3 regions of the Fictibacillus enclensis genome follow, and region 3 is predicted to be linked to each of the others. Evidence: riboswitches for the same ligand, from Rfam matches in the RefSeq annotation. Region 3 holds a riboswitch; each other region holds the start of a gene.

Region 1 (3,256 bases), 590 kb from region 3:
CTTTGTTCAAAAACCGTGTGTTTGCTGCAACGAATGCATTAGGCTTTTTGCTGGGGCTTGGAATGTTTGGTGCGATTATGTTCGTTCCAATGTTCATGCAGGGCATTTTGGGTGTAACACCTACACAGGCCGGATCAACCATGACGCCAATGATGATCTCCCTTATCCTTGCAAGTATCGTTGGGGGAAGACTTTTGTTGAAACTCCCATACCGGACTGTATTGACAGCAGGTATGCTGATTACAGCATTCGGATTTTACTTGATGAGCACAATGGGCGTGGAATCTAAAGAAATTACAGCTTATGCTTATATGATTATCATGGGATTCGGCATGGGTCTTGTTATGCCTACCCTTATGATTGCCATACAGAATGAATTTCCGAAAACGAAACTCGGTGCTGTTACATCGGCATCCACCTTCTTCCGTTCCATTGGCGGTACAATCGGCATTACTGTCTTGAACGTCGTTATGAACCACTCTCTGGAGACCAACATGAAAGATGTAGTAAAAGAACAGAGCAATCCGATGCTTCAAGGCATTTTCCAAAAACTTGCAGATAAAACAGATGCCTTGTTCAGCCTTCTAATTCATCCAGATATGCTTAAACTTCCGGGTTCAATTAAAGGTACGGTGATCCACTCCATTCAAACGGCTTGGAGCAGTTCGTTTACGACCGTCTTTATGACCGGCCTTATTTTCATCGGGGCAGGTATTATTGTTGCCCTTTCTGTAGGCAGCGGCCGTATTAAAAATGAACCTACGCAACAGGAAACAACGGTTCCTTTGGCGGATCAAGCTGCAGGAGAACTCTAAAACCAAAAGACATGAAGCTATTTTCGCTTCATGTCTTTTTTATTCGGAAAAAAAACCTTCCAGAAACGGGCCCCATTTTTCGAATTCTGTTAAAAATCCATCATGGCCAAAAATGGTATTCACTTCATGAAAGAGGGCCTTTTGGCTTTCTTCGTTCACGCTTTCTGTAAAAGTTTTCATCATCGCCGGCGGATATAACAGGTCCTCTGTAAATCCGAGACAGAGCATTTTTGCCCTGTATCCTTTGCTTGCTTGATGGATGCCTCCTCTTCCTCTGCCAATGTCATGGCTGTCCATCGCTTTCAGTAAGGTCAGGTAGCTGTTGGCATCAAACCGCTGGGACAGCTTTTGGGCCTGATAATGCAGGTAAGTCTCAACGGAAAACGAAGCTTCATCTGATATGGAATACCATTCTTCCGTTTGTTCCCGTTGAAACCGCTGATTAAATAACGTTCCCGAACGGTAGGTCAGCATTCCAATCATTCTGGCAATGCCAAGCCCTTTGGCAGGTGACACTTCTGATGAATAGTTCCCATTATTCCATTCCGGATCACTCACAATCGCCGTTCGCCCAATGGCATTGAAACCAATGGCATAATCGCTTAAGGCAGGTGTGACCGCAATGGGAATCAAACGGTCCATAAAATCAGGGTAGAGCAAGCCCCATTCCATAACCTGCATCCCGCCAAGCGATCCACCGATGACTGTGTCAAGGGAATGAATGTGAAGAACTTCAAGCAATCGTTTTTGAGCATTAACCATGTCTCGGATGGTAATGAGCGGAAAATCCCCGCGATATCTCTCCCCTGTCAAAGGGTTGATGGAAAGCGGTCCTGTCGTCCCTTCACAGCCGCCAAGAACGTTGGTCGTAATCACCTGGTATTTTTCTGAATCGATATATTGGCCTGGCCCAATGAGTCCTTCCCACCACCCAGGTCCAATTTCTGTCGTCATCGTATATTGATTTCCTGTAAGTGCATGGCACACCAAAATAGCCGGAGCATCAGCCGCTCCTTTGCGCTGATAGGCAATATGAACATCAGTTAATGTTTTGCCGGATTCCAGAACGAGATTCCCTATTTCTGCCACTTCATTTCCAATTGCTGCCTGTGCATTTGCCATCAGATATCCCTCCGATTTTATCAAACAAAAAACACCTCTCTTTTTAGATTCAGAGAGGTGCAATCATCCATTTTGGGGTTGTACCGTCTCTTATCTGTCAAAGTGTTTTACCTTTGCAGGATTTGGCACCAGTACAGAATAATCTCTGCAGGTTGCCGGGTATCATCGGGCCAGTCCCTCCACCACTCTTGATAAGAGTTTACTATTCGTTTTTATGAACAACTTTAATACGTTCAAAAATACAGCAGTCTTACAAATTTGTCAATTAAATTCCGAAAGTTTTTTATTGTTTGTCTTCGTGTTTGCCTTCCTCCTCCAGCGGGTAAAACTTAAGTATACTATATTCCAAAAGAGGTGAGGGTATGCCTTCTTACCAAAGAATCCTGGTTGGTGTTGACGGTTCCCGTTCATCGGAAGTGGCGTTTTACAGAGCGATTGAAGTGGCAAAAGAATATCGTGCCAAGTTGTATATCGTACACATAACTGAAGACCGCCTTCCGGCTGCTCCACTTGATGCCGGAGCCATTAATATTGAAATGGACAGAGATCGGATTGCAGCAGGAACACTTTTGGACGACTATGAAAAATTGGCCAGAAACCATGGACTAACACATGTAACCACTTTATCAAACTCAGGATCGCCCAAAATGGAAATTCTCTCATTTGCCTCCATGCATGAATCAGATTTGATTGTTTGTGGTGCAACAGGATTAAATGCGATGGAACGCATTTTTATCGGAAGTGTCTCACAGTATATTACGCGCCATGCCAATTGTGACGTACTGATCGCAAGAAACAGCCAAAAAATTACATCCTCAGGATTAAGCATCAAAAGTACGAGCCAACGATAAAAACCCCCGTCCGCGAATGACGGGGGCATGGATTATTTGCTGAATGTATGGTTTCCGATAACCGTACAAGCAGGTTTCGTATCGAGCCATCTGCTAACGGCTGTCTTTTTATTGTAAAAGAACAGAGCACCGTTCGTGTTATCATAACCAGATAAGGCCTTGTCTACAGCCTTTTCCGACTCGGGAGAAGGTTTCTTTAAATTGTTCTCCATAACCGGCTGAAATTGTCCTTTGTCGTAGATGACGTCATGAATGGAATCAGGAAAGCCGTCATCATCAACGCGGTTCAGGACAACAGAGGCCACCGCTACCTTTCCTTCAAAGCTTTCTCCCATTGCTTCTGCTTCAACAAGAGAAGCGAGCAATTTTTTATCTTCCGGCGTTGCTTTTATTTGTTCTGATGGAGCGTTTGTTTTTTCATGGCTTATTCCCTTTACTGGCTGCACCTTTAAATTTTGTCCCGGATAA
Region 2 (3,256 bases), 2.0 Mb from region 3:
CAAGTACATAATCCTTCAATCCCTGATAGGAATGAAAAAGCTGTACACCGAGTCCCTTTCCTGCACGGTTGTGCTTCGTAATGAACGGCTGGCCGCTGAATTGTTCCGCCGCCTGCAAAATTTGTTCCTTGCCTGCAGCTGCAATGGTTTTCGGTGTTTTCACTCCATGCGCTTCCAATTCGAGATACTGTGCCACTTTGCTGACCTCCAGCTGCAGAGCACGGCTGCCGTTCAGCACTTTTCTGCCATGGCGCTCGAGCCAGGCAATCACACTGGCAGCAAGTTCAGGAGCGTAACGGTGTCCCCGTGTATGGGAGGAAGCGCTCATGCGGCTGTAAAAAATGCCTTCAGGAGGTGTTTCGGACAGGTTAACCGTGCCCTGATCCAGATGCCAGGTTTCGTATGGTACTTCTAACTCGTCCAGCCGCTTAATTAAATGGTTGGTCCATTCATCGTTTTCGTGAATGATGTATACTTTTTTCAATTTCATCTCTCCTCTTCTCTTCTAGCTTAACGCCTTTTCCTGGTTGTATTTTTCCACTAACGGCATGACTTGCTTTGAAAATCGCTCCATTTCCTCCAGCTGTGGTGAGAACTGAAGCAGCAAAAGCTTTAGTCCGGCTTCTTCATATTCAACAATCCGCTTCGCGATTTGCTCAGGCGTTCCGATCAGGTTCGGGCGCAGACCCCGGTTGGAAACAGAATAATCCTGCAGCTGAATCTGCTGCTCAAGCTGAGACTTGCTTGTAAAATCCTTAAAGCCTGCATAGCCGCTCGTTTCTTTCACATCCGTGATTCGCTCGAGCTCTGCCTGTGCTTCTTCCTCGGTATCCCTGCAGATGACGTAAGCGGCCATTCCAAACGAAGACAAGGCCTCTTTTTCCGTCTGGGCTCTACGGTTTTTCATATCTGTAATCTTGGTATGGATCTCCTCAACAGTGCCCCCATGCATGACATAGGCATCACAGGAAGAAGAGATAACCTGTTTTCCACGTTCGCTCTCACCGCCGGCATAGAGGACAGGATTAGGCCGTTGCACCGGTTTAGGCGACAGTTTTGTTTTGGCAAGCTCATAGTACTTCCCTTTATAATTAAAGGTTTCTTCAGTCCAAAGGCCTTTTAGGACATCGATGAACTCCTGTGTTCGTTCATAGCGCTCATCATGGGCGGTAAAGACGCCGCCATACTGCTTCGCCTCTTCTTCCCACCAGGCAGAAACCACATTCAAGGTAAATCTTCCGCCGCTGATCTGATCAATGTTGGCAGCCATTTTGGCAGTAACCGCCGGGTTATGGAATCCGGGGCGAACCGCGGTCATGATTTCAATCTTTTCTGTAACTGCAGCCAGACCGGCCGCCGTTGTCCATGCTTCTAACGCGTCCTGTTCCGGTCCTTTTATATCATTCAGATAAAGCTCCGCAATCAGTGTAGTATCGTATCCCCATTTTTCCGCCGACTGAATCACTTGTTTTGCATAATCAAAGGTCGGAGGCATATTTTCGTCTTCCACGTTTCTAAGCCAGCCGCCGAATATGGGTAGCCAAAATCCAAATCTCATCTCTTTCTCTCCTCTGCTTTATTAAAACGAAAAAAACACAAAAAAACTTCTTCTTAGATAAGAAGAAGTTTCCGCCGCTTCAATCTTATCTTTCAGGATGTGTTCCTGCTGGATTTAGCACCTTCAAACGGGTTGCCGGGTTTCATAGGGCCAGTCCCTCCACCACTCTGGATAAGATTTATTTTATTATAGTAATCCTACAACAAAAGTAGGACTTGCGTCAATATTTTGAAAACCCAATTTCTGCAATAACCATGCGTTCCTTTTGGCTGATGTCCCGCACAGTGACCACGTCGGCTCCCGGGAAGGTAATTCGCAGCATCTCCGCTACCGTCTGGCCCTGGTCATGGCCGACTTCAAAAGCAACAATCGCTTTTGGCTTCAGCACTTGTGGCAATTCCTCCATAAACCTTCTGTAAAAAACATAACCGTCCTGGCCGCCGCTGAGCGCCCTCATCGGTTCCTGATCCTTAACGATCGTTTCAAGCCCCTCTATTTCCCAGTCAGGAATGTAAGGGGGATTGGAGACAACAATGTCCGCCTTTTCGCCTTTTTCGATCCACGGCTGCAGGAGGTCCCCATGAAGGAAACGGACGTCCGCGCCCAAACGCCGGCTGTTTTCTTTTGCCACTTCAATCGATTCTGCGGCAATATCAACCGAGGACACAGAGAGGCTCCGATTTTCCAATGCTAAAGTGATCGCAATCGCCCCACTGCCTGTGCCAACATCGATGGTCTGAATCTCCTTTTGATCCCCAAACCGTGTTTCTGCACGCTTGAGTACTTCATATACAAGTTCTTCGGTTTCGGGCCTTGGAATGAGGACTTCCCGGTTTACGATGAACCTGCGTCCGTAAAACTCTTCATAGCCCGTAATATACTGGACAGGCACACCTTCACCATGTTGTTTTACCGCTGCTTCAAATGATGCTCGCTGAGCCTCTGTCATGGGATCATTCAATCCCATGAGCAGCTCGGTCCGGCTGAGATCACCGAGCACATGGCGCAGCAGCAGTTCTCCCGCTTCTGGTTCGCGTTTCTTTTCTTTTAAAAAAGATGAAGCCCAGTTCAGGGCTTCATGCCGTTTCCTATTTTCCATTTTACGCTTCCGTCTGAGCCTTCATCAAGCTGGTCTGGTCTTCTGTAATGAGAGCATCAATAAACTCATCCAGCTTGCCGAGCAAGATCTGGTCCAATTTTTGAAGAGTCAGTCCGATTCGGTGGTCGGTTACACGGTTTTGCGGGAAATTGTAGGTGCGGATTCGCTCTGAACGGTCTCCCGTTCCCACGGCAGACTTTCGGTTTTCATCATATTCCTTTTGTTTTTCCTGCTGAATTTTATCGTACACACGGGCACGGAGAACCTTCATCGCTTTTTCTTTATTCTTGATCTGTGATTTTTCATCCTGACAGGACACAACGGTTCCTGTTGGAATATGTGTAAGACGAACGGCGGACTGGGTCGTGTTAACAGACTGTCCCCCCGGTCCGCTTGAAGTAAAGGTATCTACGCGGACATCTTTTTCATGAATCTCCACTTCTACTTCTTCTGCTTCCGGAAGAATCGCTACCGTGGCTGTGGATGTATGGATACGCCCGCCGGATTCCGTAGCAGGGACACGCTGTACACGATGTGCGCCATTTTCGTATTTCAGCTTGGAATAGGCACCATCTCCATTCACCATGAAAATGATCTCT
Region 3 (3,256 bases):
GGCAAAGTCATGAACGACCAGAATATCATGCTTTTTGGCAAAGTCCACGGTTTCCTTGAAAAATTGCGGAGTGGCAACACCTGCTGTTGGATTGTTTGGATAGTTGAGGAACATTAATTTGGCACGGTCGGCCGTTTCTTTATCAATTTCGTTATAGTCGACAAGAAAGTCATTTTCCTCTTTCAGCGCCATCATGCTCATTTCTGCTTCCGCCATGGCGACGCCCGACCAATAATCCGGATAACCCGGATCCGGAACTAAAGCGGTATCTCCTTTGTTCAGAAAACACTGTGCTACTTCTACGAGACCTGCTTTTCCGCCAAACAGCACAGCCACTTCTTTTTTGGGATCAACCTCTACCCCAAACTCGTTTTTATAGTAAACAGCTACCGCTTCTTTCAAAAAATCATATCCCCGAAAAGGAGAATATTTGTGGTACTGAGGATTAACCGCTGCCTCTTGCAAGGCAGCAACAATATGAGGAGGTGTCGGCTGGTCAGGGTTTCCCTGTCCAAGATTAATCACATCATGCCCCTGTGCGGCAACCGCATTCACTTTTCCCACAAGCTTGGCAAAAAATTGTTCAGGCAGGCGTTTTAACGCATCTGCTTGCTGGAAACGTTTCACATTCACACATCCTGTCATTCATAATTTTCTTGAAATTCTAATCCAATATGTTATACGCTTATTAAAAATCTGTCAAAATGTTTTAATGGGGGATACGCATGAAACTGAATGTAGCACTGATCCAAATGGACATCCAGCTCGGATTGCCGGAAGAGAATATTAAGAAAGCCGTACAAAGAATTGAAGAAGCGTCAAAACAAAACGCAGATATCGTCGTACTGCCGGAACTCTGGACGACCGGCTATGATTTGGAGCGTCTTGTTGAAATTGGAGACGCCAACGGGGATAATCTGAAAAAGCTGATGAGCGGTTTAGCACGGCAGCACCGCATCAATATCGTTGCCGGCTCTGTTGCCAATAAAACAGACAATGGCATTTTTAACACACTTTACGCCTTTAATCGCGAGGGTGAGCAGATTGGAGAGTACAGCAAACTGCATTTGATTCGCCTTATGCAGGAAGAGAAGTTCATTGCCCCCGGATCCACCAAGGGGAATTTTATGCTGGAGAACATTCCGGCTGCAGGAGTCATCTGTTATGACATCCGTTTTCCGGAATGGATCCGCGCCCATGTTCTCGATGGTGCCTCCCTTCTGTTCGTGCCGGCCGAATGGCCTGCCCAAAGGCTCTCTCACTGGCGAAATCTCTTAATTACGAGAGCCATTGAAAACCAATGCTATGTGATCGCATGCAACAGAATCGGCCGGGATAACAATAACGCCTTTGCCGGCCACTCTATCATCATCGATCCGTGGGGAGACGTCACCGCTGAAGCAGATGGTGAAAATGAAACCATTTTATTTGCCGAGATCGAGACGGATCTCGTTGATGAAGTCAGAAGCAGAATCCCCATTTTTGAGGACCGCAGACCCGAACACTATTAAACTTCTTGAAAATTGCAATTGACAGCTTCCTTTGAAAGCTGTATGATAGCCATTGTAAATTATTATTGCATTCTGTGTTTTCTAACAACTTAATGATGAATGTCTCTTATCAAGAGCAGGTGGAGGGAATTTGGCCCGATGAAACCCAGCAACCGACCGTAATACCATTGTGAAATGGGGCGTCTTTATTTGAAGCCTGGAACTTCCAGTATGGCACGGTGCTAATTCCAGCAAAGCTTAAGCTTTGCAAGATAAGAGGCGTGGAAACTATACATCCAGGCCTCTTTTCTTCAAGAAAAGAGGCCTTTTTTACATTTATCCTTCGGAGGTAAACCCTATGGCAACGACAACAAAACAAGCCTACACACCGCTCAATGAGCAAACCGTGATCGAACTATCCCAAAAACTCGACTTGTTCAGTGATTACAGATCCATTGAGGTCAATGAGATCGGTGACGGCAATTTGAATCTTGTATTCCGGCTGGTTGAACCGTCTACCCAAAAATCGGTTATTATCAAGCAGGCGCTTCCTTATGCCAAAGTCGTTGGAGAGAGCTGGCCGCTTACCCTGGACAGGGCACGTATTGAAAGTGATTCACTGAAAAAATTTTCTGAGTTCGCGTCTGAACATGTTCCCCAAGTCATTTATACGAACAACGACCTGGCCGTTACTGTCATGGAGGATCTGTCCTCTCATGTGATTCTGCGCAAAGGCTTGATTGATGGAGTAACCTACCCGAACCTGGCTCAACATATCGGAACTTTCATTGCGAAAAACCTGTTCTACACCAGTGATTTTTATTTACATCCGTTTGAGAAAAAAAGATTGGTCCAGCAGTTTACCAATCCTGAGCTATGCAAAATAACCGAAGATCTCGTGTTTACCGATCCATTTTATGATATTGAAACCAATGATTATCCTGCAGAACTGCAGGATGCCGTTTCAGAACTCTGGAATGATTCGGCCCTAAGAAACAAAGCGGCCCGGCTCAAACTTAAATTTTTGACACATGCCGAAGCATTGCTTCATGGAGATCTGCATTCAGGGAGTATTTTTGTAACAGAGGAATCCACCAAAATTATCGACTCTGAATTTGCCTACTACGGTCCACAAGGATTTGATATCGCTCACTTTTTTGCTAATATCGCAATGAACCATATCGCTCAGCGGGCTCATATCAAAGACGGAGAAAAACGGGCCGAATACCAGCTGTACCTTTCCGGCTTAATCAGAGACACATGGATTACCTTTACGGATACATACAAAGAACTCTGGAGAGACGAGGGTGTGGAGCTGGCAACCAAACTCCCGGGTTTTGAAGATGAAGTCCTGGAGAGCATATTTACAGATATGGTCGGTTTCGCGGGCTGTGAAGTCATCCGCCGGACCATTGGCCTGGCTCATGTTGCAGACCTGGATTCCATTGCTGATTTCGATGAACAAATCATCCTTAAAAAGAAGGCTCTTAAACTCGGTCGGGATTGGATCAAGAACAAACAACGCATAAAAAATATTGAAGAATTTATTACCAGCATCAGGAGTGTTTAATTTATATGAGTACAACAGAAACGCAAATTTCATCTCTACGCTATAAAGGGGATCACCTGCTTCTTTTGGATCAGCAGCAGCTGCCCCATCATACGGTTTATATTAATGTCACCACCATTGAACAGGTTTGGGACTGCATCAAAAAATTGAACGTGAGAGGTGCTCCGGCCATTGGAATTGCTGCCGCCTTTGGAAT

The links. Region 3 has a riboswitch for S-adenosylmethionine ahead of mtnK (S-methyl-5-thioribose kinase). Riboswitches for the same ligand answer to the same signal wherever they lie in the genome.
Region 1: linked by a shared signal. The riboswitch ahead of metX (homoserine O-acetyltransferase MetX) and the one ahead of mtnK (S-methyl-5-thioribose kinase) in region 3 are both predicted to bind S-adenosylmethionine.
Region 2: linked by a shared signal. The riboswitch ahead of QNH15_RS25175 (LLM class flavin-dependent oxidoreductase) and the one ahead of mtnK (S-methyl-5-thioribose kinase) in region 3 are both predicted to bind S-adenosylmethionine.

What each region holds. Positions count from the first base shown of each region.
Region 1 covers NZ_CP126109.1:2,374,061-2,377,316, reverse strand. The annotation lists gene QNH15_RS12630 (MDR family MFS transporter) at 1-815, shown strand, start outside; gene metX (homoserine O-acetyltransferase MetX) at 855-1,937, opposite strand; SAM riboswitch class I at 2,025-2,135, opposite strand; gene QNH15_RS12620 (universal stress protein) at 2,300-2,788, shown strand; gene QNH15_RS12615 (cell wall hydrolase) at 2,821-3,256, opposite strand, start outside.
Region 2 covers NZ_CP126109.1:4,893,252-4,896,507, forward strand. The annotation lists gene QNH15_RS25170 (ATP-grasp domain-containing protein) at 1-484, opposite strand, end outside; gene QNH15_RS25175 (LLM class flavin-dependent oxidoreductase) at 506-1,558, opposite strand; SAM riboswitch class I at 1,641-1,736, opposite strand; gene prmC (peptide chain release factor N(5)-glutamine methyltransferase) at 1,779-2,657, opposite strand; gene prfA (peptide chain release factor 1) at 2,659-3,256, opposite strand, start outside.
Region 3 covers NZ_CP126109.1:1,786,261-1,789,516, reverse strand. The annotation lists gene QNH15_RS09575 (pyridoxal phosphate-dependent aminotransferase) at 1-627, opposite strand, end outside; gene QNH15_RS09570 (carbon-nitrogen family hydrolase) at 726-1,511, shown strand; SAM riboswitch class I at 1,615-1,769, shown strand; gene mtnK (S-methyl-5-thioribose kinase) at 1,849-3,060, shown strand; gene mtnA (S-methyl-5-thioribose-1-phosphate isomerase) at 3,066-3,256, shown strand, end outside.